DNA from 4 places in the Promicromonospora sp. NPDC059942 genome. Region 1 is predicted to be linked to each of the others. Evidence: riboswitches for the same ligand, from Rfam matches in the RefSeq annotation. Region 1 holds a riboswitch; each other region holds the start of a gene.
What was found. A riboswitch is a leader RNA that binds a small molecule or an ion and turns the genes downstream of it on or off. The one in region 1 is predicted to bind thiamine pyrophosphate.
Positions count from the first base shown of each region.

Region 2: it holds a riboswitch for thiamine pyrophosphate, as region 1 does, so the genes downstream of both, ACFV9Q_RS25565 (TenA family protein) here and thiM (hydroxyethylthiazole kinase) in region 1, are expected to answer to the same signal.
Region 3: it holds a riboswitch for thiamine pyrophosphate, as region 1 does, so the genes downstream of both, ACFV9Q_RS03415 (YkoF family thiamine/hydroxymethylpyrimidine-binding protein) here and thiM (hydroxyethylthiazole kinase) in region 1, are expected to answer to the same signal.
Region 4: it holds a riboswitch for thiamine pyrophosphate, as region 1 does, so the genes downstream of both, ACFV9Q_RS21535 (thiamine ABC transporter substrate binding subunit) here and thiM (hydroxyethylthiazole kinase) in region 1, are expected to answer to the same signal.

Region 1 covers NZ_JBHWLR010000009.1:160,324-165,454, forward strand. The annotation lists gene ACFV9Q_RS16430 (TetR/AcrR family transcriptional regulator) at 1-187, shown strand, start outside; gene ACFV9Q_RS16435 (GNAT family N-acetyltransferase) at 184-780, shown strand; TPP riboswitch at 835-932, shown strand; gene thiM (hydroxyethylthiazole kinase) at 922-1,755, shown strand; gene thiE (thiamine phosphate synthase) at 1,752-2,456, shown strand; gene thiD (bifunctional hydroxymethylpyrimidine kinase/phosphomethylpyrimidine kinase) at 2,612-3,493, shown strand; gene dxr (1-deoxy-D-xylulose-5-phosphate reductoisomerase) at 3,652-4,821, opposite strand; gene ACFV9Q_RS16460 (RyR domain-containing protein) at 4,877-5,131, opposite strand, start outside.
Region 2 covers NZ_JBHWLR010000023.1:21,920-27,050, reverse strand. The annotation lists gene ACFV9Q_RS25575 (glycoside hydrolase family 15 protein) at 9-1,835, shown strand; gene ACFV9Q_RS25570 (LLM class F420-dependent oxidoreductase) at 1,781-2,560, opposite strand; TPP riboswitch at 2,627-2,719, shown strand; gene ACFV9Q_RS25565 (TenA family protein) at 2,711-3,460, shown strand; gene ACFV9Q_RS25560 (SRPBCC family protein) at 3,583-4,014, shown strand; gene ACFV9Q_RS25555 (methyltransferase domain-containing protein) at 4,065-4,823, opposite strand; gene ACFV9Q_RS25550 (family 43 glycosylhydrolase) at 4,985-5,131, opposite strand, start outside.
Region 3 covers NZ_JBHWLR010000002.1:195,628-200,758, forward strand. The annotation lists gene ACFV9Q_RS03400 (ABC transporter ATP-binding protein) at 1-784, opposite strand, end outside; gene ACFV9Q_RS03405 (ABC transporter permease) at 760-1,617, opposite strand; gene ACFV9Q_RS03410 (ABC transporter substrate-binding protein) at 1,614-2,717, opposite strand; TPP riboswitch at 2,878-2,986, shown strand; gene ACFV9Q_RS03415 (YkoF family thiamine/hydroxymethylpyrimidine-binding protein) at 3,045-3,701, shown strand; gene ACFV9Q_RS03420 (ECF transporter S component) at 3,698-4,324, shown strand; gene ACFV9Q_RS03425 (ATP-binding cassette domain-containing protein) at 4,314-5,131, shown strand, end outside.
Region 4 covers NZ_JBHWLR010000015.1:5,989-11,119, reverse strand. The annotation lists gene ACFV9Q_RS21540 (ABC transporter permease) at 1-1,073, opposite strand, end outside; gene ACFV9Q_RS21535 (thiamine ABC transporter substrate binding subunit) at 1,163-2,236, opposite strand; TPP riboswitch at 2,232-2,337, opposite strand; gene ACFV9Q_RS21530 (DUF4235 domain-containing protein) at 2,375-2,656, shown strand; gene moaC (cyclic pyranopterin monophosphate synthase MoaC) at 2,677-3,147, shown strand; gene ACFV9Q_RS21520 (sulfate/molybdate ABC transporter ATP-binding protein) at 3,180-4,133, opposite strand; gene ACFV9Q_RS21515 (sulfate ABC transporter permease) at 4,153-4,977, opposite strand; gene cysT (sulfate ABC transporter permease subunit CysT) at 4,970-5,131, opposite strand, start outside.

The DNA of each region.
Region 1 (5,131 bases):
CGTCGCGGCCGGCGCCGTCCGCGCCGTCGTCAGCCCCCAGGACCTCCTGTACGCCGTGTCCAAGCTGTCGCTGCCCATGGAGGACGAGGAGCCGGACCACGGCCGGCGCATGCTCGACCTGCTCGTCGACGGGCTGCGGTACGGCGCGGGCCAGGACTCCGCAGGCCAGGGGGGCGACCGCGCGTGACGGAGGGCGGCCTCACCAGCAGCGAAGGTGCCCGGGACTACGGTCGCGGCCTGCTGCTCGGCCGCGCCGTCCGGCTGCGCCCCCTCGCCGAGGACGACCTGCCGCACCTGGACCGGTGGTGGCGGGAGACCGAGTGGCAGCCGCTGCAGCAGCCCACCGTGCGCCCGCGGCCCGCCGGGACGGCCGCCGACCTGTTCCGCGCGTGGAGCGCCAACACCGACCCGGGCGCGGTCGGCCTCAGCGTCGAGACCCTTGAGGACCGCCGCCTCGTCGGGCACGTCACCCTTCACGGGGCGACCCTTCCGCAGCGCACGGGCACCCTCGGCATCATCCTCGGACCCGAGCACACCGGGCACGGGTACGGGTCGGACGCCGTCCGCGTGCTGCTCCGGTATGCCTTCCAGGAGATGAACCTGCATCGCGTCGAGCTGAGCGTCTGGGGCTTCAACACCGACGCGCGACGCGCCTACGAACGGTGCGGGTTCGTGGTGGAGGGACGACGCCGGGAAGCCGTCTTCCACGCCGGCCGCTACCACGACGACGTCGTCATGGGCGTGCTCGCGAGCGAGTGGAACGCGACCGGCCCGAGCTAGCACCCCGCCCGCCGCGACGGTTTCGGGCGGACGTCGTCCGCGGCTAGGGTGGGCCCACTTGGCGCGGGGCGCCGGGCATCAGCCCGGCTGAGATGCACCCGTGGAACCTGATCTAGGTAGTGCTAGCGAAGGGAACGCCTCATGGGCTCCGTCCTGCCCGACGCCGTCGCGTCGGTCGTCACCGCGGTGCGCGACACCGCACCCCTGGTGCACTGCGTGACCAACGTCGTGGTCACCAACTTCACCGCCAACGTGCTGCTCGCCGCCGGCGCGGCACCGGCCATGGTCGCCGACCCCGAGGAGGCGCCCGTGCTCGCCGGCGTCGCCGGGGGCCTGCTCATCAACCTCGGCACCGTCGAGGGCGGCCAGGCCGACGGCATGCGCGCCGCCGTCGACGGCGCCACCGCCGCGGGCGTGCCCTGGGTGCTCGACCCCGTGGCCATCGGCGCGCTGCCGCTGCGCACCCGCCTCGCTGCCGAGCTCTTCGGGCGCGGCCCCGCCGTCGTCCGCGGCAACGCGTCCGAGATCCAGGCGCTCGCCGGCGGCGCCGGCGGCCGGGGCGTCGACTCCCTCGACACGCCCGACGGCGTGCGGGACGTCGCCCTGCGCCTGGCCCGGTCCTCCGGCGCCGTGATCGCCGTCAGCGGCGCGTCCGACCTGATCACCGACGGCGAGCGCGTCGTGCGCGTCCAGGCGGGCACGTCCCTGATGACGCGCGTGACCGGCGTCGGCTGCTCGCTCGGCGCGCTGGTCGCCGCGTGCTCCGCCGTCACCGAGGACCGCCTGCTCGCCGCGACCGCCGCGACCGCCTGGCTCTGCGTCGCCGCCGACCGCACCACATCGACCACACCCGGCAGCTTCGCCGTCGAGCTGGTCGACCGCGTGTTCGACGTCGACCCCGAGGCCGTCGGGTTCGGCGCCGGGCTGGTGAACGAGCCCGCCACCGGGCACGAGCCGGCGCGGGCCGAGGCGTGAGCGCCCGCGTCCGCCTCGACCCGTCCGTCTACCTCGTCACCGACACCCAGCAGTGCGGCGGCCCCGCCGGGGTCGTCGCCACCGTGGGCGCGGCGGTCGACGGCGGCGTGACCGCCGTCCAGCTCCGCGACCCGGGCGCGACCACCCGCGAGCTGGTGGACCTCGGCCGCACGCTGGTCGCCCTGCTGCGGCCGCTCGGGGTACCGCTCGTGGTCGACGACCGGGTGGACGTGGCGCTCGCGATCGACGCCGACGGCGCCCACGTGGGCCAGCGCGACCTCGACCCCGTCTCCGCGCGCCGGCTGCTGGGCCCGGACCGGCACCTCGGGCTGAGCGTCAGCACGCCCGAGGAGGCGCGGGCCGCGGGCGAGCTGCCGGCCGGCACCGTCGACCTGCTCGGCGTGGGCCCGGTGCGGCCCACCCTGACCAAGTCCGACGCGCGGCCGGCGATCGGCTTCGCCCGGCTCGGCGTCGTCACGGCCGCCGCGTCGCTGCCGTGCGTAGCGATCGGCGGGCTGCGGGCGGACGACGTCGACGCGCTGCACGACGCCGGTGCGGCCGGCAGCGCCGTCGTCTCCGCCGTCTGCGGCCGGGCCGACCCGGCCGCCGCGGCGCGGGAGCTCGCGCTGGCCTGGGCGGCGGCGCGGGCCGAGGATCGCTCCGGCGTGCGCTCGGGGGCGACGACGGGACAGGTCTCGTGAGCGCGTCCGCACGGGCCGCGGCGCAGGTCGGGAATGTTGCGCTCCCCACCGAAGCGGGTCCTGGCGACGTCGCCCGCCCCGGCGAAGCACGTCCCGCCGAGGCCGCCGCTCGCGATGCCGCCGCCCCGCGCGTCCGCCCGCCCGGCCATCCCGTCGTGGCGCTGACCATCGCGGGGTCGGACCCGTCCGGCGGCGCCGGGATCCAGGCCGACCTGAAGACCTTCGCGGCGCTCGGCGGCTACGGCTGCGCGGTGCTCACGGGGCTGACGGCGCAGTCCACGACCGGGGTGACGCGGGTGCACCCGGTGCCCGCCGACATGGTGCGCGCGCAGCTCGACACGCTGTTCGCCGACGTCGCCGTGGACGCGATCAAGATCGGCATGACCACTGACGCCGACGTCGCCCGGGCGGTCGCCGCGGCCCTGCGCGACCTGCGGGCCACCGGACGCGCGCCGTTCGTGGTGCTGGACCCGGTGATGGTCGCGACGTCGGGCGACCGGCTGCTCGCGCCCGACACCGAGGCGGTGCTCCGCGACGAGCTGCTCCCCCTCGCCGACCTCGTGACGCCGAACCTGCCCGAGGCCGCGGTGCTGCTGGGCGTCGACCCGGCTCGGGACGGCACCGAGGCGGCCGACCAGGCGCGGGCGCTGCGGGCACTCGGCACCGGGTTCGCGCTGGTCAAGGGCGGGCACCTCGACTCGGCGGAGTCGGTCGACCACCTGGCAGGCCCGGGGCTCGGTCCGAACGGTGTCGGCGGGGACGGCGTCGGCGGGGACGGCGTCGTCGCCCTGGTCGCGCCACGGATCCCCACGCGGAACACCCACGGCACGGGCTGCACGCTCAGCTCCGCGTGCGCCGTCCTCCGCCCCGCGCACGACGGGTGGGAGCCGGCGGTCCGGGCCGCGAAGGAGTACCTGACCGGTGCGCTCCGCGCGGCGGACGCCCTCGTCGTCGGCGGAACGGGGACGGCGTCGGGCCCGTGGCAGGGCCACGGCCCTGTCAACCACGCCCACGCGACCCACCCACCGACCGCCTGACCCACCGAACCCGACTGACCCGCCCGACCAACGGATGCCGAGTCAGTCGGCTGGTCGGACCACCTGGCTGACTCGGCGAAGCCAACCCGGCGAGTCAGTCGGCTGGTCCGACCAGCTGGCTGACTCGGCGGAGTCGGTCCGGCGAGTCAGTCGGGGGGTCACACCGACTTCAGGATCTCCGCCGCCTCGGCCCGGGCCCAGGCGTCGGCCTCCAGCACGCCCTCGACCGATCCCGCGTCGCCCGCCGCCGTCGTCCCGTGCGCCTCGACCACGGCGGCCACGGTGTCGACGATGTCGAGGAACCCGATGGTGCCGTCGTGGAAGGCGTCCACGCACACCTCGTTCGCGGCGTTGTAGACGGCGGGGTGGGTCCCGCCGGCCTCGCCCACCTGGCGGGCCAGCCGGACGGAGGGGAAGGCGTCGTCGTCCAGGGGCAGGAACTCCCAGCTCGCGGCCTGCGTCCAGTCGATGCCGACGTCGACGTCGGGCAGCCGGTCCGGCCACGACAGGCCGAGCGCGATCGGCACGAGCATCCGCGGCGGCCCGGCCTGCGCGATGGTGGAGCCGTCGACGAACTCGACCATGGAGTGGATCATCTGCTGCGGGTGCACCACGACGTCGATGGCGCTGAACGGCAGGTCGAACAGCAGGTGCGCCTCGATGACCTCCAGCCCCTTGTTGACCAGGGTCGCGGAGTTGGTGGTGACCACGCGGCCCATCGCGAAGTTGGGGTGCCGCAGGGCCTGGGCGGGCGTCACGTCGCGCAGGTCGTCCCGCGAGCGGCCGCGGAACGGCCCGCCGCTGGCGGTCACCACGAGCCTGCGCACCTCGGCCGAGGAGCCCGAGCGCAGCGACTGCGCGATCGCGGAGTGCTCCGAGTCCACGGGCACGATCTGGCCCTCGTGCCGCACGGCGGCCTTGACCAGGGCGCCGCCCACCACGAGCGACTCCTTGTTCGCGAGCGCCAGCGTCGAGCCCGCGCCCAGCGCGGCCAGCGTGGGGCGCAGACCGACGGAGCCGGTGATGCCGTTGAGCACCACGTCGCTCCCCCGGCCGGCCAGGTCGGTGGCGGCGTCCGGTCCGGCGAGCACCTCGACGCCGTCGGCGCCGGCCTCGCTCAGCAGGGTGGTCAGGGCGGGGCGCGCGGCGGCGTCGGCCACGGCGACGGCGCGGACGCCGAGCGTGGCGGCCTGCCGGGCGAGCAGCGGCAGGTCCGAGCCGCCCGCGGACAGCGCGTCCACGCGGCACCGGTCGGGGTTGCGCCCGATGACGTCGACGGCCTGCGTGCCGATGGAACCGGTGGAGCCGAGAAGGGTGACGCTTCGCATGGTGCCCATCCTGTCAGCCCGGAACGGCCTGTCAGCCCGAACGGGCCGGCCGACGTCAGGACTCGCCCGGCTGCTCCGTCCGGCCGCGCCCGAACATCCGCCAGCCGCGGACCACACCCCGCGGGTCGGGTACGGGGGCGTCCGCGGCCTCCCAGCCGGCGTCGTCGTCGAGCGGGACCACCCGCAGGCCGAAGTCGGCCAGGATCACCGGGATGCCGCGGATCGCGGCGCGGTCCTTCTCCCGGTCGGACTCGGACAGGTCCGCCCAGGGCCGCAGGTCGGGGTGCAGCCGGCGGGCGTCGTCGCGCTC
Region 2 (5,131 bases), on a different contig from region 1:
GTGGTCCCGTGACGCGTCGCATCGAGGACTACGGGATGGTCGGTGATCTCCAGACCGCCGCACTGATCGGCCGGGACGGGTCGGTCGACTGGATGTGCCTGCCGCGCTTCGACTCCCCGGCGTGCTTCGCCGCGCTGCTCGGGGACGAGCGGCACGGGTCGTGGCGCCTGGGCCCGACGTCGGGCGGCGACTGCACGAGCCGGCGCTACCGGGACGGCACGCTGGTCCTGGAGACGGAGTGGGACCTGCCCGAGGGGCGGGTCCGGGTGATCGACCTGATGCCGCCGCGCGGTGACGAGGCCGACCTGGTCCGGATCGTCGAGGGGGTCAGCGGCCACGTCGCCATGACCACCGAGCTGCGGCTCCGGTTCGACTACGGGAACATCGTGCCCTGGATCACGCAGGACGGCGACGCGCTGCGCGCCGTGGCGGGCCCGGACTCCGTCCGCATCGACTCGGTGGTCCCGATGATGCGGGAGGGCGTGAGCGACGGGTCGGTGCTGCGCGCGGAGTTCACGGTCGGGCCCGGCGACCGGGTGCCCTTCGTCCTGAACTATCACGCGTCCCACCTGGAGACCCGGGAACCGGTCGAGCCGTACGCGGCCCTGCGCGACACCGAGGACTTCTGGCACACCTGGCTCGAGGGCTGCAGCTACACCGGGCAGTGGCCCGACGCCGTGCACCGCTCGCTGATCACGCTGAAGGCCCTCACCTACGCCCCGACGGGGGCGATCGCCGCGGCGGCCACGACGTCGCTGCCCGAGCAGCTCGGGGGCAGCCGCAACTGGGACTACCGGTACTGCTGGCTGCGCGACGCCGGTCTCACGCTGCAGGCCCTGATCGGCACCGGCTTCATCGACGAGGCGCGCGAGTGGCGGGCGTGGCTCCTGCGGGCCGTGGCGGGCGACCCGGCGGACCTGCAGATCATGTACGGGCTCGACGGCCGTCGGCGGCTGCCGGAGTACACGCTCGACTGGCTGCCGGGCTTCGAGGGTTCCTCGCCGGTCCGGATCGGCAACGATGCGGCCAGCCAGCTCCAGATCGACGTGTGGGGCGAGACGCTGGACGCCCTGCACCAGGCGCGCGAGGCGGGGCTGGAGCAGGACGACGACGTCTGGCGGCTGCAGCGGGCCCTGCTGGAGCACCTCGAGGAGCACTGGGACGACCTCGACAACGGGCTCTGGGAGGTGCGCGGCCCGCGCCGCGCGTTCGTGCACTCGCGCGTCATGGCCTGGGCGGGCTTCGACCGGGCCGTCCGCGCCGTCGAGAAGTACGGCCTGGTCGACGAGCCCGTCGAGCGCTGGCGCGCCGTGCGCGACCGGATCCACGACGACGTGTGCACCAACGGGTTCGACGCCGGGCGGAACACGTTCACGCAGTTCTACGGCTCGGACGGGCTCGACGCCGCGCTGCTGCTGATCGGTCAGGTCGGCTTCCTGCCCTGGGTCGACCCCCGCGTCGTCGGCACCGTGGACGCCGTGCAGCGCGAGCTCGGCCAGGACGGGCTGCTGCGGCGGTACCACAACGAGGCCGACGACCAGGTGGACGGCCTGCCCGGTGCCGAGGCGACGTTCCTGGTGTGCAACTTCTGGCTGGTCGACGCGCTGCACGGCATCGGCCGGGTCGAGGAGTCCGTCGCCCTGTTCGAACGGCTCCTCGCCGTGCGCAACGACCTGGGGCTGCTCAGCGAGGAGTACGACCCGGCCACCGGCCGGCACCTCGGCAACACGCCCCAGGCCTTCAGCCACCTCGGCCTGGTCAACAGCGCGCTACGCCTGGGTCAGCCCCGCGAGTCGCGCCAGGCGACCCAGTCCGTGACCGTCGACAGGTCGTAGTCCGGGCCGCTCACCCCGACGGTGAACAGCGTGGCCCCGGCCGCCACCAGCGCCTCGCCGTCCACCGCGGGCGAGCCCTGCGCCTGCACCGAGCGCTCGACCAGGTTCGCCGTGTCCCGCCCGACGGCGGCACCGTGCTCGTCGAGGATCGCGGACTTGCTCGTCAGGGTCTGCACGTCGCCGAACGCGTGCCAGATGTCGGCGTGCTCGGCCACGATCCGCAGCGTCTTGCGCACGCCACCGCCGCCGATCAGGACCGGGATCTCGCGCGACGGCGCCGGGTTGCCGGCCGCCAGCCGGGCCTTGATCCGCGCCATCGCGTCGGCCAGGCTCGCGATCCGCGACCCCGGCGTACCGAACTCGTAGCCGAACTCGTCGTAGTCCTTCTCGAACCAGCCGGCGCCCAGGCCCAGGATCAGCCGCCCGCCCGAGATGTGGTCGACCGTGCGCGCCATGTCCGCCAGCAGGTCCGGGTTGCGGTAGCCGATGCCGCTCACGAGGGCGCCGATCTCCACGCGCTCGGTCTGCTCCGCCCACGCCCCGAGCATGGTCCAGCACTCGAAGTGCTTGCCCTCGGGGTTGCCCCGCAGCGGGAAGAAGTGGTCCCAGTTGAAGATGATGTCGACGCCGGCGTCCTCGGCGCGGAGCACCGCGTCGCGGATCGCGGAGTAGTCGGCGTGCTGGGGCTGGAGCTGAACACCGATGCGGATCGGGCGGTCTGTCATGGCGGCAGCCTACGACCCGCCAGAGATCCGGCAGCCCATGGCCCGCCGGATCCGATAGCCTCTGCCGCACGTGACACGGGGTGCCCTGCCAGGGCTGAGACCACACCCGTCGAACCTGATCCAGATCATGCTGGCGAAGGGATGTCCATCGTGACTTCTTCCGTTGTCCCCGTCTCCACCGAGTCCCCGGCCGACGCCGCCGTCCGCCCCTTCACCGAGGAGGCCTGGGACCGCATCGCGGGCTGGCGCGACGCCGTCGAGCACATGCCGTTCATCGTGGCGCTCGCGGACGGCTCGCTGCCCGCCGGGTCCTTCGCGTTCTACCTCGCCCAGGACGCCGCCTACCTGCGCGAGTACTCGCGCATCATGGCGCGCGCCGCGCAGGCGGCGCCCGACCCGGCCGCGCAGGGCTTCCTCGCGCGGTCGTCCGTGACGGCCCTCGAGGTCGAGACAGTGCTGCACCGCGACTGGCTGGGCGCGCACGCCGGGCTGGCGGCCGGCGACGTCGCCGCGGTCGAGCCGTCACCCGTGACAGCGGCCTACACCGGCCACCTGCACGCCGCGGCGTCGGGCAGCTACGCCGAGACGGTCGCCGCGCTCCTGCCCTGCTTCTGGCTCTACGCGCACGTCGGGAGCGTGCTCGTGGACCTGGCCGGACGCCGCCCCGGCGGCCTCGCGGGCCACCCGTACGCGGCCTGGATCGGCACCTACGGCGACGAGGCCTTCCAGGAGTCGACCCGGCAGGCCCGCCGGCTGGCCGACGACGCGGCCCGCTGGGTCTCCCCGGACGAGCGCGGGCGCATGCTGCGGGCGTTCGAGATCTCGTCGGTGCACGAGTACCTGTTCTTCGAGCAGGGCCTGACCGCCCCCACCTGGCCGACGCCGCCCGTCCGGGCCTGAGGTGTGCCTGCCTGACGCGTGTCGGCCTGAGGCGTGTCGGCCGGGCGCGAGATCGTGTCCTGAGGTCGAGACTAGGGGGTGACGCCGGCCGCCGGCGTCACCCCTCCAGGACAGGAGCACCGATGCCGAGCTACAGCACCACCGCCGCGATCGACGCCTCGCCCGAGGCCGTCTGGGCGGTCTTGTCCGACGTCGAGCACATGCCCGACTGGACGTCGTCCATGACGTCGGTCGAGATCATCGACGGGCCCAACCCGCCGGACGTCGGCACGCAGGTGCGGATCGAGCAGCCCAAGCTGCCGCTCGCGATCTGGCTGATGGACGAGTGGGACCCGCCGCGCCACTTCGCGTGGATCAGCGAGGCGCCCGGCCTGACCACCCAGGCGGAGCACCTGGTCGAGCCGCTGCCCGACGGCCGCTCCCGCGTGACCCTCGCGATCACGCAGACCGGCGGGCTGGCCTGGCTGCTCGGCAACCTGGTGCGGCGGCGCACGCGGCGGTACGTCGACACCGAGCTGGCCGGGCTCGAGGCCCGGGTCACCCAGCAGGGCTGACGCCGGGCGCCGCGCGCCGCCGTCGGCCAGGGACCCGCCCGGGCGCCGCCTCAGGCCCGGGTGGCCACCGCGAACACCCGACGGAACGCCAGCGGCGTGCCGTGCGGCTGCTCGGGGTACGCCTCCCGGAGCGCCGCGCCGAACTCCTCCTCGAACCGGGCGCGCAGGGCCGGGTCCTTCGCCTCCAGCGCCTGGAGGGTGGGCTGGGCGCCGGTCGCCGAGATCCAGCGCAGCACCGGGTCCGGCCCCTGCAGCACGTGCGTGTAGGTGGTCTCCCATGCGTCGACTGACCAGCCCGGCCGGGCCAGGATCTCCAGGTACTCGGCCGGGTCGGCGGTGGCCCGCCGCTCGACCGGCCCGACGACGTCGGCGTACGGCGCGCGGGCGGCGACCTCTCGCAGGAGCCGGTGGCTGGGCGCGTCGTGGTTGCCCGGCACCTGGAACGCGAAGGTCTGCGTGGCGCGGTCGGCGAGCCTCGTGAGGAGCTCGCGGTGCCCCGGGACCCATTGGAGCGCCGCGTTGCTGATCACGAGGTCGGCGGTGTGCTCGTCGGTGCTCAGGTCGGCCAGCACGTACTCGGTGCCCGGGTCGGCGGCGCGGGCCCGGTCGATCATGGCGGGGGAGGCGTCCACCCCGGTGACGTGGGCCTCGGGCCAGCGGGTGCGGAGCACCGGGGTGAGGTGACCCGGGCCGCACCCGAGGTCGACGATCGTGGCGGGTGTGCCCGGCACGCGGGCGACCAGCTCCGTGAACGGCCGGGACCGCTCGTCCGTGTACTGCAGGTAGGCGCCGGGGTTCCAGTCGGCCATCGCAACTCCTCGCCGTCGAGTATCTTGACGTCAAGATACATCACGACGGGGTGTGCGGACGCCGGTGCGCGCCGCAGCCCAGCGATTGCGCCCGGAACAGGCGTTGTTCCGGGCGCGATCGCTGGGCTGGCGGGTGTGTGGGCTGCGGCAGCCGTCGTCGGCTACGCGACCTCGATGTAGTCCAGCTCCGTGAACGCCGTCCCCTTACCCAGCCGGATGGTGTTCCAGCCGGCCTGGAGCGTGATGTCCTTGCTGGACTGCTGCCAGTTGTCCCAGCCGGTGATCGGGTAGCTGATGGATCCGGCCGA
Region 3 (5,131 bases), on a different contig from region 1:
GGTCCAGGCCGAGCGCGTCGAGCAGCTCGGCGCGCAGCGTGCGGTGCGGTTCGTGGTCGAGGGCGTCGTGCGAGGTGTCCTGCGCTGCGCCGGGCGGGGTCCGGCGCTCCAGCACGATGCGGCCGGCGTCGAGGACGACCACCCGGTCGGCCAGCACGATCGCCTCGTCGACGTCGTGCGTGACCATCAGGACGGTGGGCCGGTGCCGCCGCAGCAGGTCGCGCAGCAGGTCGTGCATGCGCAGCCGGGTCAGCGCGTCGAGGGCGCCGAAGGGCTCGTCGGCGAGCAGGAGCTCCGGGCTGCGGGCCAGCGACCTGGCCAGCGACACGCGCTGCTGCTCGCCGCCGGACAGCTCGTTCGGCCAGGCCCGCTCGCGCCCGGCGAGCCCCACCTCGGCCAGCGCGGCGCGGCCGGCCGCGCGGGCCTCGGCCGGCGGGGCCTCGTAGCCCAGCACGACGTTGTCGAGCACGCGTGCCCAGGGCAGCAGCCGGGAGTCCTGGAAGACGACGGAGACGTTCCGGGGTACCTGCACCTCGCCCGATCCGCGCACGTCGTGGTCGAGCCCGGCGAGCGCCCGCAGCAGCGTGCTCTTGCCGGACCCGGACCGGCCGAGGATCGCGACGAACTCGCCCTCGATGATCTCCAGGTCGAGCCCGCTGAGCACGCCGGCGGGCGTCCCGTAGGTCCGCACCAGGTCGCGCACGACGACGGCGGGGCGTCCGGGGCCGCCCGTCCCGGCGGGCCGCCCGGTGGTCGTGGTCAGTCCTCCAGCGTGCGTCGCCATGTCAGCGCCTTCCTCTGCAGCAGGCGGACGGACCAGTCCGCGGTGTAGCCCAGGACGCCGTAGACCACGAGGCCCACGACGATGACCTCGGTCTGCCCGTAGGTGCGCGCGAGCTCCATCATGTAGCCGATGCCGGCGGTGCCGTTGACCTGCTCGACGACGACGAGCGCGAGCAGCGAGCCCGTCACCGCGAAGCGCAGGCCGAGCAGGAACCCGGGCAGCGCGCCGGGCAGCACCACGCGCGTGACGAACTGCCGGCGGCTCAGGCGGAGGGTCTCGGCGAGCTCGACGTACCGCTTGTCGATCGACCGCAGCCCGTTGTGGGTGTGGATGTAGACGGGGATGAACACGCCGAGGGCGATCGTGATCACCTTCATCTCCTCGCCGATCCCGAACCACAGGATGAGCAGCGGCAGCAGGGCGAGGTTCGGGACGGCGCGCTTGACCTGGATCGGCCCGTCGAGCAGGGCCTCACCGACGCGGCTCAGTCCCGAGAGCAGGGCGAGGACGACCCCCACCAGCACTCCCCAGAGCAGGCCCTGGGCGGCCCGCGCCAGCGAGACGCCCAGGTTCTCCAGCAGGTTGCCGTCGACCGCGAGGTCGACGGCGGTGGTCACCACGGTCCACGGGGCCGAGAGCACCCGCGGGTCGATGAGCCCGGTGGCCGAGCCTGCGGCCCAGACCGCCAGGAGCAGCGCGATGCCGGAGCCGGCGGCCAGCGGCACCGGCTTGCGCAGGCCGAGGCGGCGGATCCCCGGGCGGACGTCGGCCCCCGGCGCGGTCGCCGGCCGCCCGGCGGCGGCGGCCGGCCGGGCCTGGACGACGGCGGTCACGACGTGCTCCACGCCTGCTCGGCGGCCTCGCCGGCGACGGGACCGAACCGCTCGTCGAAGAGGTCGGCGGCGCGCAGCTCCGGCCGGTCGAGCTCACCGGCGAGCAGGTCGATCGTGTCCTGGGTGCGCTCGATCCCGTCGGTGAGGTCCGCCGGGACCTCGGGCCGGGCCGCGGTGTCGATGAGGTACTGCGCGTCGTCCTCGGTCAGCCCCTGGTCCTCGACGTAGTACTTCTCCTTCCAGATCTCGGGGTGCTCGTAGATCCAGACCCGTGCCTGGGCCCAGGCGGTGACGTACTGGCGCAGCGCGGCCGCCTTGGCGGGGTCGCGCACCACGTCGGTCGGGCCGTAGAGGTGGCTCGGGTCGTCCCGCAGGCCGTGGCGCAGGGACGTCGCGCCGTCGGTCGCGTACTTGTCGAGGTAGCGCAGCAGCGCGGTGCCGCCGACCGGGGCGACGTCGACCTCACCGGCGGCCAGCGCCGTGGGATACACGTCGCCCGTGGACGGCAGCTCGACCAGCTCGACGTCGTCCTGACCGAGCCCCGCCTCCCGCAGGGACTTCAGGACGAGCGCGCCCTGGGCCTGCCCGGGGCTGAACGCGATCCGCTTGCCGCGCAGGTCGGACAGGTCCGCCAGCTCGACGCCGGGAGCGCCGGCGAGCTCGTAGACGGGGTGCTCCGCCCAGTCCTCCCGGTACTGCGAGGCGTAGATCTGCACGTCGAGCCCGGTCCAGGCCGCGTGGATCGGCGGGATCTCGGCGACCGCGCCGATGTCCAGCACCCCCGCGTTGAACGCCTCGATGGTCTGCGGGCCGCCGGAGATGTTGGCCCACTCGATCTCGAAGTCGAAGTCCGAGTCGATCGCGTCGCCGGCGAGCTCGAAGGCCTTCTGCGTCGTGGGGTCGCCGATTGCGAGCGTGGTGCCCGCGGGCACCTCGGTGGGCAGCGCGGCGTCGGGGGAGAGGTTGCCAGCGCCGTCGTCGTCGGCCTGCGCGCCGACGGCGCAGCCGGAGGCGAGGAGCAAGAGGGCGACGGCAGCGGCGGCGGTGCGGTGGTTCGTCGGGCGGCGCGAGGCCGCTCTGGCGGGTGTGCGGAGGGGCATGAGGGCGTCCGATCGTCGGGGCCGGGTGTCTCCTGACGACCGCGAGGTATAGGTGCGCGTCCCGGGCTTGACCAGAGCCTGGGCGATTGCTCTCACTATGCGGACACTTGGGGGCGCCCGGGCGGAATGTCCAGGTGGTGCGATGCGTGCTGTTACGGTGGGCGCAGTGCACGGGAGTCCGGTATGCCGGGCTGAGAGGGAGTACTCGAACTCCGACCGTTGAACCTGACCCGGATCATGCCGGCGCAGGAAGCGACTCAGGACGTGGGGCCGTAGGGTCCCCGTCCTCCTGTGCCGACGGAGATCCGACGGACAGGGAGCACCCCGATGGCAGACCACGCCACCACGACCGACGACACCGCCGAGCTGCGCGGTGACCCGATGCGCTTCGGCGTCGGCGCGCGGATCACCGCGGCGGTGATGTCGGACGACTACGTCGACGTGATCCTGGGCGCGCTGCGGCAGGCCGACACCACGGGGCTGGTCGTCGAGACCGGCGACGTGAGCACCTACGTGGGCGGCGCCGAGGCCGACCTGCTGCGGTACGTGACCGACCTGACGGCCGGGATCGCGGCGTCGGGCAGGCACGCGGCGATCACCGTGCACCTGTCCCGGGGCTGCCCGGGCGAGGTGGCCTGCGAGCTGCCCGGCGGGGCCGGCCCGCGCGTCACCGAGGTGCCGCAGGGCCGCGACACCGGCCGCTTCGTCACGGCGGAGTGGGCGCTGTACCCGCTGGCCGACGACGTCCGCGCGGACGTCACGCCGGACCACATGCGCGACATCTACGCCGCGATCGACCTGGCCAAGGAGAACGGGACGTTCCGCGGCTCGCAGCACTTCGTCACCCGCCTGGAGGGCGACGCCGGACGGGTGCTCGCCAGCGCCTTCGCCGGCTGGGTCCTGGCCGGCCGCACGGTGCAGCACGTCACCAGCCACCTCACCCTCTCGGTGAACAGCCCGAGCCACGCGGGCGGCGCCCGATGAGCGGGACGTCGGAGCGCCGCCGCGCGCGGCTGCCGCTGCGCGACATCGTGCTCATGGTGATGCTGGGCGTGGTGTTCGGGTTCCTGTACTGGGCGCTCGTGCAGGCGTGGAACGGGCTCGCGGTGGCGATGGGACCGGCCGGCGACCTGGCGCAGCACGTGCTGCTGGGCGGCTGGCTCCTGGTGGCGCCGATCGCCGTCGCGATCATCCGCAAGCCGTTCGTGGGGATCATCGCCGAGGTGATCGCGTCCGTCGTCGAGGTCGTGTTCCTGGGCTCCCCGGTCGGGCCGCTCCTGCTGGTGGCCGCCGCGATCCAGGGCGCCGGCAGCGAGCTCCCGTTCGCGCTGACCCGCTACCGCCGGTTCGGGTGGGGCGTGTATGCACTCTCGGGCCTGCTCGGCGCGGGGCTGGTGTTCGTGTGGTCCGCGTTCCGGTTCGGCTGGTACGGGCAGGACATCCTGGCGCTGCGCCTCGGCATGCAGCTCGTCTCCGGTCTCGTGCTGGGCGGCCTGCTCGCCAAGGTGATCGTCGACCGCCTGCACGGCACCGGGGTGCTCGACGAGTTCGCGATCGGCCGGGCGGACGCCGCCCTGCGCGGGCCCGTGGCGCGCCGTGAGCGCTGACGTCACCGCCGCCGTCGTCGGGGCCGCCGTCGTCGGGGCGACCGTCGTCGAGGCCGCCGGCCTGGAGGCGGTCTACGGCACCGGCGACGGTGTGGGCCCCGTCGACCTGCGGATCGAGGCCGGGCAGGGCGTGCTCGTGCTCGGCCCGTCGGGCTCCGGCAAGTCGACGCTGCTGCGGATGCTGCACGGCGCGGTCCCGCACGCCGTGCACGCGCAGGTGGACGGCGTCGTGCACGTGGTGGGCCGGCCGGTCGCCGGCGCGGGGATCGCGGGGCTGGCCGACGTCGTGGGCGTCGTCGGGCAGGACCCCGAGTCCGGCGTCTGCCTCCCCGACGTGCTCGACGAGGTCGCGTTCCCGCTGGAGAACCTCGCGGTCGACCCCGGCCTCATCGGGCCGGCCGTGCGCACCGCGCTCGACCGGGCCGGGGCTTCGGGCCTCGCCGGACGGGCGACGGCGGAGCTGTCCGGCGGCGAGCTGCAGCGCGTGGCGCTCGCGGCGGCCATCGCGCCGTCGCCGCGCCTGCTGCTGCTCGACGAGCCGACCTCCATGCTCGACGCCGACGGGATCGACGCCGTGCGGCGCGCCCTCGACGTGGTGCGGCGGGAGACCGGCGCCGCCTGGGTGCTCGTGGAGCACCGCCTCGACGAGCTCGCGGGCGATGCCGGGGTCGAGGCGCTCCCGGAGCGCTGGATCGTGCTCGGCAGCGACGGGCGCGTCCGGCACGACGTCGCCGTCGGCGACCTCACGGTGCCCGTGCTGCGCGAGCTCGTGGGCGAGGGCTGCTGGCTCCCGCTGGACCTGGAGCT
Region 4 (5,131 bases), on a different contig from region 1:
GTGGCGGACAGCGCGATCCGCAGCGACGTCGCGGTGGCCTCCCACACGGTGACGACGAGCGCGTTCCGCTCGCCGGTGGTGCCGAGCGCCAGGTAGTTCCCCGGGCCCCACGACCCGTCCGGCTCGCGGAACGAGCGGACGACCAGACCGGCGAGCGGCAGGGCGATGAGTACCGCGACGATCGCGGTGCCCGCGAGCGCCGCCCCCACGTCGGCGGGCGTGCGCCAGGACAGCGGGCGTGCCGAACGCCGCGCGGACACGAGGTGCAGCGCGGCCTCGCGCCGCCGGCGGGCGCGCGCGGACACGGCCAGGGCGGCGCTGATGACGACGAGCTGCAGGACCGACAGCACGGAGGCCGACCGCAGGTCCAGGAACTGCGTGGTACGGGTCCAGATCTCGGTCTCGATGGTGCCGTACCGCACGCCGCCGAGCACGAGCACCACCCCGAAGGCGGTGGCGCAGAACAGGAAGACGACGGAGGCCGCCGACGTGATCGCGGGCGCGAGCGACGGCAGCGTGACGGTCCGGAACACGCGGGCCGGACCGGCACCCAGCGATGCCGCGGCCTCCTCGGCCCGGGGGTCGAGCCGCTCCCAGAGCCCGCCCACGGTGCGCACCACCACGGACACGTTGAAGAAGACGAGCGCGACGACGATCCCGGCGAGCGACTCCTCCAGCCCGAGGAACCCGAGCGCGCCGCTCGGTGCGAACAGCGCGCGGAACGCGACGCCGACCACCACGGCGGGCAGCACGAACGGCACGGTCACCAGCCCGCGCGCGAGGCTGCGCCCGGGGAACGACCGCCGGTACAGGAGGTACGCGAGCGGCAGGCCGAGCAGCACGGAGAACGCCGTGCCGAGCACCGCCTGGGTGAGGGTGAGCCCCACGAGCCGCCACGTGCGCGGGCGGGTCAGCACCTCGACGAAACCGGTGAGGTCGAGCACGCCGTCGGGCACGAACCCGCGGACCACGAGCGCCGCCACCGGCCACGCGAAGAACACCGCGAGGAAGCCGAGGGGGACGGCGACCGCCACCCCCCAGAGCAGGGGCGCGGGCCGGAGCCCGTGCCTCATCAAGCTCCGCCTTTTGTGGGCTGAACCTGCGGCTCCACTCCGGGCGGGTGCCTCGTTCCTCGGCCCCCACCCTGCGTTGCGCCTCCGGCTCAGCCCACGACGGTCTCGGTCCACCGTTCGATCCACTCGTCGCGGTGCTCGCTCACGTCGGCCGGGTCCACCTCGAACGGGGCGTCGGCCTGGGGCGCGAACTTCCGCCAGTCGGCGGGCAGCTCCACGGCCGCGTCGGCCGGGTACATGTACATCGACTCGGGCAGGGCGGCCTGGACGTCGTGCGTGAGCAGGAAGTCGACCAGCTCCCGGGCGCCCTCGGGGTTGTCGGACCCGGCGAGCACGCCCGCGTACTCGACCTGCCGGAAGCAGGTCTCCAGCAGCGCACTCGTCGTCGACTCCGAGCCGTCCTCGCTCACCGTGAACGCGGGCGACGTCGCGTAGGAGAGCGCGAGCGGCCGCTCGCCGCCCTCGCCCGCCCCGGAGAAGTCGACGTAGTACGCGTCCTCCCACGAGTCGGCGACCTTGACGCCGTTGTCCACGAGCGAGGCCCAGTAGTCCTCGAACCCGTCCTCGCCGAACGCCCCGATCGTCGCCAGCAGGAACGCGAGCCCCGGGGACGACGTCGCCGGGTTGGTCACCACGAGCAGGTCCTTGTACTGCGGGTCGGCGAGGTCCTCCAGCGTCGTCGGCACCTCCAGGCCGGACTCCTCGAACCAGGCCTCGTCGGCGTTCACGCAGACGTCGCCCTGGTCGACGGGCGTGAGCGCCCCGCCGAGCTGCTCGGCACCCTCCGGGAGGTCCGCGGGCGTGTACTCCTCGACCACGCCGGCCTCCAGCGCGCGGGAGGCGAACGTGTTGTCGATGCCGAACACGGCGTCGCCGAGCGGGGCGTCCTTGGTCAGCACGAGCTGGTTCACCAGCGTGCCCGCGTCGCCCGCGGCGCTGACCTCGACCGTCGTGCCGGACTCCTGCTCGAACTGGTCGATCAGCTTCTCGTCGAGCGCCCAGGAGTCGTGGGTCACCAGGGTGACGGTCCCCGGGTCGCCGGTGCCGGACGCGTCGTCGCCCGATCCGGAGCCGCCGGAGCACCCGGCGAGCAGCAGGGCCACGGACAGCGCGGCCGCAGCAGTAGGGATGGTGCCCCCGTGGGCACCGGAAAGACGCGACATCGTGCCTCCGACTTCCTCCGCCGGTGTCAACCGGATCAGGTTCAAGGGTCTGCGGCTCTCCGCACTCTCAGCGCCATCGGGGCGCTCCCCTGTCGTTTCCATGCAGCCTAGTCGGCCGTCGAGGGCTACGGTGTAGAGATGGCCCAGATTGAGACGGAACAGACACTCGGCGAGAAGGTCGGCACCCTTGCCCTGACGATCGCGGCCGGCTGGGTCGCCCAGAAGGCCGTCAGCATGATCTGGAAGGGCGTGACCGGAAACGACGCGCCCAACAAGCCCGACGACCCGGAGCTGGACCTGCTGCAGGCGACCGTGTTCGCGGCCGTCGCCGCCGGCACCGCGGTCTTCGCCAAGCGCCTCGCCGCCAAGGGCGCGCACCGTGCGGCCCTGAGCATCGCCGCACGGCGCAGCGCCGTGTGAGGGCATGACACCCTGGTGCCGTGAGCTTCACGCACCTCGATGACCGCGGCCAGGCCCGCATGGTCGACGTCACCGCCAAGCAGCCGACCGTCCGCTCGGCGACCGCCTCGGGCCTCGTCCGTTGCGCCCCCGCCGTCGTCCAGGCGTTGCGCGAGGGCGCCGTGCCCAAGGGCGACGTGCTCGCGGTGGCGCGCGTCGCGGGCATCGCCGCGGCCAAGAAGACGCCCGACCTGCTGCCGCTGGCTCACGTGATCGGCGTGCACGGCGCGGCGGTGGACCTCGAGGTGACGGACGACGGCGTCGTCGTCACCGCGACCGTCCGCACGGCCGACCGCACCGGCGTCGAGATGGAGGCGCTCACCGCCGTCGCGGTCGCCGGCCTCGCCGTGATCGACATGGTGAAGGGCCTGGACAAGTCGGTCTCGCTCGCGGACGTGCGGCTGGAGCGCAAGACGGGCGGCAAGTCGGGCGACTGGGTGCGCGAGGCCTGATCGCTGTCCGCCGACTCGCCGGCGCCCGGACTTCACGGGGACGACGGCGCGCCCTCGGTCGGCGCGATCCACACGTCGTCGCCCACCGCTATCCCGCGCGCGTGCGTCCTGGTCAGGGTGATCAGCACGGCCTCGTCCTGCTCCGTGCGGACGGTGAGCCGCACCTCGAACCCGACGCGGAGCACCCGGGTGACCACGCCCGCCGTCGTCCCAGGCGTGCCCGGGGTGCGCACCACGTCGATGTCGTGCGGCCGGATCAGGCTGCCGCCGAGCCGGGTGACCGGGCCCAGGAAGCCCATCACGAAGTCGTTGGCGGGCTTGTCGTACAGCTCCTCCGGGGAGCCGATCTGCTCGATGCGCCCCTCGTTGATCACGACGATCTCGTCGGCGACCTCGAGCGCCTCCTCCTGGTCGTGGGTCACGAAGACCGTGGTGACGTTGACCTCGTCGTGCAGCCGCCGCAGCCAGTCGCGCAGCTCCTTGCGCACCTTGGCGTCCAGCGCTCCGAACGGCTCGTCCAGGAGCAGCACCGTGGGCTGGATCGCCAACGCCCGCGCGAGTGCCATCCGCTGGCGCTGGCCGCCCGAGAGCTGGGACGGCAACCGGTGCGCGAACTGCGACAGGTGCACCAGGTCGAGCAGCTCGGCGACCCGGGCCTGGGTCTCGGCCCGAGAGCGGCCGCGCACCTCCAGCCCGAACGCGACGTTCCGCGCCACGGACAGATGCTTGAACGGCGCGTAGTGCTGGAACACGAAGCCCACGTTGCGCTTCTGGACCGGCAGGTCGGTGGCCTCGACGCCCTCGATCACCACCGATCCGCCGTCCGCGTCCTCCAGCCCCGCGATGATCCGCAGCAGCGTGGTCTTTCCGCCGCCGCTGGGTCCCAGCAGCGCGGTGAGCCCGCCGGTGGGGATGGTCAGGTCGATGTCCGCGAGGGCGACGAAGTCGCCGTACCGCTTGCTGACACCCGACACTTCGATGCTCATGTGCTGCTGCTCTCCAGGTTCATCGCCGCGAGCCGACGGCTCGCAGCACGAAGACGATGACGATGGCCAGGACCGAGACGCTCGCCAGGAGGAACGCGATGGCGTAGGCCGCCTCCTGGTCGAAGTTCAGGTACCGCTCCTCGACCGCCAGCGTCGCCGTCCGGGTCTGGCCCAGCACGTTGCCGGACACCACCTTGACCGCGCCGAACTCGCCCAGGGACCGGGCCAGCGTGAGGACCACGCCATAGATCAGGGCCCACTTGATGCTGGGCAGGGTGATCCGCCAGAACGTCTGCCAGGTGCTCGCGCCCAGGCTGGCAGCGGCTTCCTCCTGCTCGGTACCGATCTCCCGGAGCACCGGGACGACCTCGCGCACGACCAGCGGCAACGACACGAAGGCCGTGGCCAGCACGATCCCCGGCAGCGCGAAGACCACCGTCAGCCCCCAGCTCTCCAGCGCCGGACCGAACCACCCGTTCCGCCCGCCGTACACGAGCACCAGCGCCAGGCCCACCACGACCGGCGACACGGACAGCGGCAGGTCCAGCAGCGCGCTCAGTGCGCGCTTGCCGGGAAACTCGGCCCGCACCAGCAGCAGCGAGACGCTCACCCCGAACAGGGTGTTCAGCACCGTCGCGGCGAGGGCGGCCACCACGGTGAGCTGGAGCGCGGCCACGGTGCCCGGGTCGGCGAACACCCGGTTCAGCGCGTCCATGCCGTTGGCGAACGTGTTGGTGACCACCAGTGCCACCGGCCAGACGACCAGCAGGGCGAGATAGGCGATCACCACGATCCGCAGCAGGTAGGTGACGGGGCCCGGGCGGTCCCTGCGGCGCTCAGCCACGGCGGGCCACCCTCCGTTGCACGACGTCCAGCACCACGATGACGGCCAGCGAGATCAGGAGCAGCACCGACGCGATCGCCGCCGCGCCGGCCGCGTTGTCGTTCTCGATGGCACTCAGGATGCGCACCGACGTCACCTCCGACTCGAAGGGCAG